DNA from 2 places in the Streptomyces sp. NPDC021749 genome. Region 1 is predicted to be linked to the other one. Evidence: riboswitches for the same ligand, from Rfam matches in the RefSeq annotation. Region 1 holds a riboswitch; the other holds the start of a gene.

What was found. Region 1 has a riboswitch for S-adenosylmethionine ahead of thrC (threonine synthase). Riboswitches for the same ligand answer to the same signal wherever they lie in the genome.
Region 2: linked by a shared signal. The riboswitch ahead of AB0G35_RS36940 (aminotransferase class V-fold PLP-dependent enzyme) and the one ahead of thrC (threonine synthase) in region 1 are both predicted to bind S-adenosylmethionine.

Annotation. Positions count from the first base shown of each region.
Region 1 is NZ_JBFACE010000017.1:134,066-137,361, forward strand. It holds gene AB0G35_RS19220 (trehalose-6-phosphate synthase) at 1-1,130, opposite strand, end outside; gene AB0G35_RS19225 (glucosyl-3-phosphoglycerate synthase) at 1,178-2,140, opposite strand; SAM riboswitch class I at 2,327-2,472, shown strand; gene thrC (threonine synthase) at 2,490-3,296, shown strand, end outside.
Region 2 is NZ_JBFACE010000087.1:6,757-10,052, forward strand. It holds gene AB0G35_RS36930 (ubiquinol-cytochrome c reductase cytochrome b subunit) at 1-444, shown strand, start outside; gene trpD (anthranilate phosphoribosyltransferase) at 586-1,650, shown strand; SAM riboswitch class IV at 1,743-1,860, shown strand; gene AB0G35_RS36940 (aminotransferase class V-fold PLP-dependent enzyme) at 2,052-3,296, shown strand, end outside.

The DNA of each region.
Region 1 (3,296 bases):
CGGTACGCCGCGAGCGACCGCGCGAAGTCGTCCTTCACGTGCAGCACCACCGGCCGCCAGCCCTCGGTGCCGAACTCGGCGTTGATCTCCTCGGCCAGCCGCCCGACCTCCGCGGTGTACTCCCGGTACACCGCAAGGTCCTGCCGCGAGGGGTACGCGAACGCGACGTGCACCACCCGCTCCCGCCACTCCGGCCGCTCCACCAGCAGCTCCCGGTACGCCAGCAGCCCGCGCACGATGTTCTTCGACAGCTCCGTACGGTCCACCCGCACGATGCTCCGGCGCGCCGCCCCGTCCGGGCCGGTGCCGATCTGCTCGCGCAGCGCCGCCAGCCGCTCGTCCACGTCCGCCCGCCGCGACCGCTCCCGCAGGAACCCGGCGTCCGCCCCCAGCCCGTACACCCCGAGCCGGGTGCCGCCGGTGCCGCCCAGCACCTCGGCGCAGCACGCGCTGAACGCGTCCGCCCAGCGGTGCGTCAGGAACCCCAGCTGGTCGGCGCCCGTCATCCCGCGCAGCAGCTGCTCGGCGATCCCGTCCGGCAGCATCCGGAAGTACTCCGGCGGCGCCCAGGGGGTGTGCGAGAAGTGCGCGATCTTCAGGTCCGGCCGCAGCGCCCGCAGCATCCCGGGCACCAGCGCCAGGTGGTAGTCCTGCACCAGCACCGCCGCGCCCCGGCCCGCCTCGCCGGCGAGCGCCTGCGCGAAGGCGTGGTTGTACGCCTCGTACGCCCCCCACTGGCGCCGGAACTCCGCGTCGAAGACCGGTTCCAGCGGCGTCTGGTAGAGCATGTGGTGGACGAACCACAGCACCGAGTTGGCGATGCCGTTGTAGGCGTCGGCGTGCACATGGGACGGAATGTCCAGCATCCGGACGCGCTGTCCGCCGGTGTCGGCCCGGTCCAGCACGTCGCCGGTCCGCCGCACCTTCTCCCGGTCGCCCTCACCGAGCGCGGCACACACCCACACCGCGTCCGTCTCGGGACCGATCGCCGACAGCCCCGACACCAGCCCGCCCCCGCCCCGCTTCGCGGTCAGCGCCCCGCCCTCCCCCACGGCGTACGAGACCGGTCCGCGGTTGGACGCGACGAGAACCTCGGCACCTGCGTTGCCCACACTGCGCTCGGAGACCATGTCGCGAGATTAACCAGTGACAGATCCGTGCAAACGTGCGACGCGGGTCAGGCCGCCCGCCTGGCCGCGTATTCCGGGATGTCGGTCATGGGCGGCCGTTCCTCGGTGTCCACGTCCGTGGTCCGGGGCACGAAGCCCGCCTCGCCGCGGTCGAACTGGGTGAGCCGGGGCCGCACCAAGTGGCCGCGGGCCAGGCGGAGTTGGGCGGTGCGGTAGATCGCGGCGGCCATCCTGCCGAGGGCCTGGCCGTCCTGATGGCGGTGCTTGCGTACGCCGACGTCCACCTGGGCGAGGGCGTCCAGGCCGACGGTGTGCAGTGCGTCGACGAGCAGGCCCAGCTCGACGCCGTAGCCGACCGGGAAGGGCAGCCGCTCCAGCAGCGAACGGCGGGCCGCGTACTCGCCGCCCAGCGGCTGGACGAAGCCGGCCAGCTGCGGCCAGTGGAGGTTGAGCAGCGGACGGGCGACGAGTTCGGTGACCCGGCCGCCCTGGCCCGGCCCCGCACCCTCGCCCCCGGTCTCCAGCGGGCGGTCGTACATCGCCTTGACGAACTGCAGGTCCGGATCGGTCAGCAGCGGCCCGACGATCCCGGCGACGAAGGTCGCGGAGAACTCGCGCAGATCGGCGTCGACGAAGCAGACGATGTCGCCGGTGGTCGCGAGAAGCGAGCGCCACAGCACCTCGCCCTTGCCGGGGACGACGGGGAGCCGCGGCAGCACCGCGTCACGGTGGACGACCTTGGCACCGGCCGCCGCCGCGACGTCGGCCGTCCGGTCCGTGGACCCGGAATCCAGCACCACCAGCTCGTCGACCAGCGGGACGGCGTCGGTCATCAGCTCGGCACGGATCGTCGCCACGATCGCGCCGACCGTGGCCTCCTCGTCCAGCGCGGGCAGGACGACACTGACCGTACGGCCCGTCTGGCGCTTGGCCGCCAGCAGCTGCTCCAATGGGCGATCGGCAGCCGACCACGAGCGACTGCGCAGCCAGCGCTCCACCTCTTCCAGCACGTTTACGACTCCTCGGTGGCCGCCGGTGCAGCGGTCGCTATGTGGTCCATCGTGTGATCCATCTCGCGGTTCGGACGACTATCTCAACTGTCAGTGCCTTCGGTTACAGTCTTGAACAACGCGGATGACCCTCGCATGCCGGGGTCGCCACGCGACAAACGCCTGGGTTTCGTCCCAGCGCCATACCGCTCATCCAGAGGGGCAGAGGGATACGGCCCGTTGAAGCCCCGGCAACCCTCCAGTCGGTCTCCGCGTCCAGCGCGCCGAGGCTCCCGGCTAGGGAAGGTGCCAAATCCGTCTCGCGACGAGATGCGCCGCGAGGAAGATGAGGAGAAAGGGCCTCGCCTCCATGGCTGTGCAAGTCACCGAAACCACCGCAAACCCCACTCCCGTCGCTCTGGGCCCCGCCGTCGCGTTGTCCTGCCGGGAGTGCGGTGAGCGCTTCGACCTCGGCCCGATCTTCGCCTGTGCCAGCTGTTTCGGGCCGCTCGAAGTCGCCTACGACCTGCCGAGCGGCGACCCTGAGGCCCTGAGGAAGCAGATCGAGGCCGGCCCGGACAACATCTGGCGCTACGCCCCGCTGCTCCCGGTCCCCGCCGACGTGGCCGAGAAGCCGAACCTCAACCCCGGCTTCACCAAGCTCGTCAAGGCCGACCGGCTCGCCGCCGAGCTCGGCGTCACCGGCGGCCTGTACGTCAAGGACGACTCCGGCAACCCGACCCACTCCTTCAAGGACCGCGTCGTCGCGATCGCCGTCGAGGCCGCCCGCGCCTTCGGCTTCACGACCCTGTCCTGCTCCTCGACCGGCAACCTCGCCGGTGCGGTCGGCGCCGCGGCGCGCCGCGCGGGCTTCAAGTCCTGCGTCTTCATCCCGCACGACCTGGAGGCCGGCAAGGTCGTCATGGCCGCGATCTACGGCGGTGACCTGGTCGGCATCGAGGGCAACTACGACGACGTCAACCGCTTCTGCTCGGAGCTCATCGGCGACCCGCTCGGCGAGGGCTGGGGCTTCGTCAACGTCAACCTGCGGCCCTACTACGGCGAGGGTTCCAAGACCCTTGCCTACGAGATCTGCGAGCAGCTCGGCTGGCAGCTGCCGGACCAGATCGTCATCCCGATCGCGTCCGGCTCCCAGCTGACGAAGATCGACAAGGGC
Region 2 (3,296 bases), on a different contig from region 1:
GGTGGCGGTAACGACCTGTGGGCCACCCACTTCCACCTGTCGATCAACTCGATCACCTGGTTCGTCCGGATCGCGTTCTTCGTCGGCCCGGTGCTGGCCTTCATCGCCACCAAGCGGATCTGCCTGGGTCTGCAGCGGCGCGACAAGGACAAGGTGCTGCACGGCCGCGAGTCCGGCATCATCAAGCGCCTGCCGCACGGTGAGTTCATCGAGGTCCACGAGCCGCTCAACCAGGAGCAGCTGCACTTCCTGACGCAGCACGAGCAGCCCGAGCCGTTCGAGCTGGGCCCGGAGGTCGACGAGAACGGCGTCCGCCGCAAGATCAAGCGGTCGCAGAAGCTCCGCGCCAAGCTCTCCAAGAGCTACTACGGCGAGGACAACGTCATCCCCAAGCCCACGGTCGAGGAGTACCGGGAGATCACCAGCGGCCACGGCCACCACTGATCACTCGCGCGCCTCGTAGCGCACCGTAGGTAGTACGCCACCCAGAGGGCCCCGTCCGCACGTCGGACGGGGCCCTCCGGCGTGCCGTCCGTCTCGATAGGGTGAACGGCATAAGCAGGACAGACACCAGGAGCGTGGACCATGAACGTTGTGACCCCGGCAGGCGGCGACAGCGTGGCGGCCCACACCTGGCCGGGCCTCCTGAACGCCCTGCTCGACGGCCGCGACCTCACCGCCGACGACACCGCCTGGGCGATGGACAGGATCATGCGGGGCGAGGCCAGCGACGCCCAGATCGCCGGATTCGCGGTGGCCCTGCGCGCCAAGGGCGAGACCGTCGCGGAGATCTCCGGACTGGTCCGGACGATGTACGAGCACGCCCGGCTGATCGAGGTGCCGGGCCCCAGCGTCGACATCGTCGGCACCGGCGGCGACGGCGCCAAGACCGTCAACATCTCCACCATGTCCTCGATCGTCGTCGCCGGCACCGGCGCCAAGGTCGTCAAGCACGGCAACCGCGCCGCGTCCTCCGCCAGCGGCGCCTCCGACGTCCTGGAGAAGCTCGGCGTCAACCTCGACCTCACCCCGCAGCGGGTCACCGAGGTCGCCCAGGAGGCCGGCATCACCTTCTGCTTCGCGGTGAAGTTCCACCCCTCCCTCCGGCACGTCGCCAACGCCCGCGGCCAGCTCGGCATCCGCACCACGTTCAACGTGCTCGGCCCGCTGACCAACCCCGCCCGGGTGAAGGCCCAGGCCACCGGCGTCGCGGACGCCCGGATGGCGCCCATCCTGGCCGGCGTGCTCGCCGAGCGCGGCTCCTCCGCCCTGGTCTTCCGCGGCGACGACGGCCTCGACGAGCTGACCACCACCGCCACCTCGCGGGTCTGGATCGTGCGCGACGGCACGGTCCGCGAGGAGGCCTTCGACCCCCGCGACGTCGGCATCCCCCTCGTCCCCGTCGAGGCGCTGCGCGGCGCCGACGCCTCGTACAACGCGGACGTCGCCCGCCGGCTGCTGGACGGCGAGACCGGCCCGGTCCGCGACGCGGTGCTGCTGAACTCCGCGGCCGCACTCGCCGCGCTGGAGCCGTCGGACGCCCCGCTGGCCGAGCAGATCCGGCGCGGCATCGAGCGGGCCGCCGCCTCGATCGACTCGGGCGCGGCCAAGCGGGCGCTGGAGCGCTGGGTGGCCGCCAGCAACGCCTGAGCGGTCGGTGACGCAGGGTGTGACGCGGGGCCCGGTCCGTCATATGGACCGGGCCCTTGCGCGTAAACGCTCTTGTGGCATGATGCTGCGCAGGTCACGAGTGACAGCGACACAGGCCCCGGCCCGCTGTCCGGCAACCCTCCTTCCGTGGCGGGGTGCCCCGGGTGATGACCAGGCCGCAGTCAGCGAGGTCTGCGGCAAGCGCGGATCCCTCGCCAGGGATCCTGGTCCCCGAGGGAGAACTTCCGTGAATCAGCGAATGCGATAGGGCCCCAAGGCCCCTTTTCCGCACCCCTTTTTTCCTTTCACGCTGCGCCCCGCGCCGCGCGCTTCCGCACACCCGAAAGCGCCGCCGCGCCCTGCCCCGCAGCGAATTCGCTCACGCCTCACGGGAGTTCGCCATGTCCGTTTCCGCCGTTGCCGCCGACCGCTCCGTCTGCGCCCCGCTGCCGGTCCTCGGCCGGGACGTCCGGGTCCCGCTCGTGACCGGCGGCGAGGTCGACTACGCCGCGCTGGACTACGCCGCCAGCGCCCCGGCACTGCAGCGGGTCTGGGACGACGTGGCCGCCTACGCCCCCTACTACGGCAGCGTGCACCGCGGCGCCGGATACCTCTCGCAGCTCTCCACCGACCTCTTCGAGAACGCCCGCCGCACGGTTGCCGACTTCCTCGGCTGCCGTATCGAAGGAGGCCCGGGCGAAGACCCGTCGGGCAAGGCCGGTGAGGGGCGACGGGAAGGCGACCAAGTGGTCTTCACCCGCTCCACCACCGACTCGCTCAACCTCCTCGCCGCCGTACTCCCGCAGAACACCCGGGTATTCGTCTTCGAGACCGAGCACCACGCCTCGCTGCTGCCCTGGGAACAGCGCGCCGACCTGACGGTCACCTACCTCAACGCCCCGCGCACCCCGGCGCAGGCCGTCGCAACCCTGGAGCGAGCCCTCGCCGACCGCGAGCCCTACGGCCCGGCCCTGGTCTGCGTCACCGGCGCCTCCAACGTCACCGGCGAACTGTGGCCGGTCCGCGAACTGGCCGCCGCGGCGCATGCGCACGGCGCCCGGATCGTCCTCGACGCCGCGCAGCTCGCCCCGCACCACCCCGTCGACCTCGCCGAACTCGACGTCGACTGGGTCGCCTTCTCCGGCCACAAGCTGTACGCGCCGTTCGGCGCCGGTGTTCTGGCCGGCCGTGCGGACTGGCTGCAGGACGCCGACCCGTACCTGGCGGGCGGCGGCGCCAGCCGCACGGTCTCGCGGCGCCCGGACGGCGGCGTCGACGTCGAATGGCACACCACGGCCGCCCGCCACGAGGCCGGCTCGCCCAACGTCATCGGCGCCTACGCCATCGCCTCCGCCTGCAAGGCGCTCACCGAGGCGGGCTTCGACACACTCGTCGCCCGCGAACAGGAGCTGATCGCGCGGGTCCGCGCGGGGCTGGCCGAGGTCCCCGAGGTGCGCGTCCTCTCCCTCTTCGGCGACGACGCCCCGCGCGTCGGCGTGATCTCCTTCGTGGTGGACGGCTGGAACAGTTCCCACTTCGCCGCCGCCCTCTCCGCCGAGTACGGCATCGGCGTCCGCGACGGCCTCTTCTGCGCGCACCCGCTCGTCCGCACCCTGCTGGGCAGCGCCCCGCAGGACCCCGGCGAG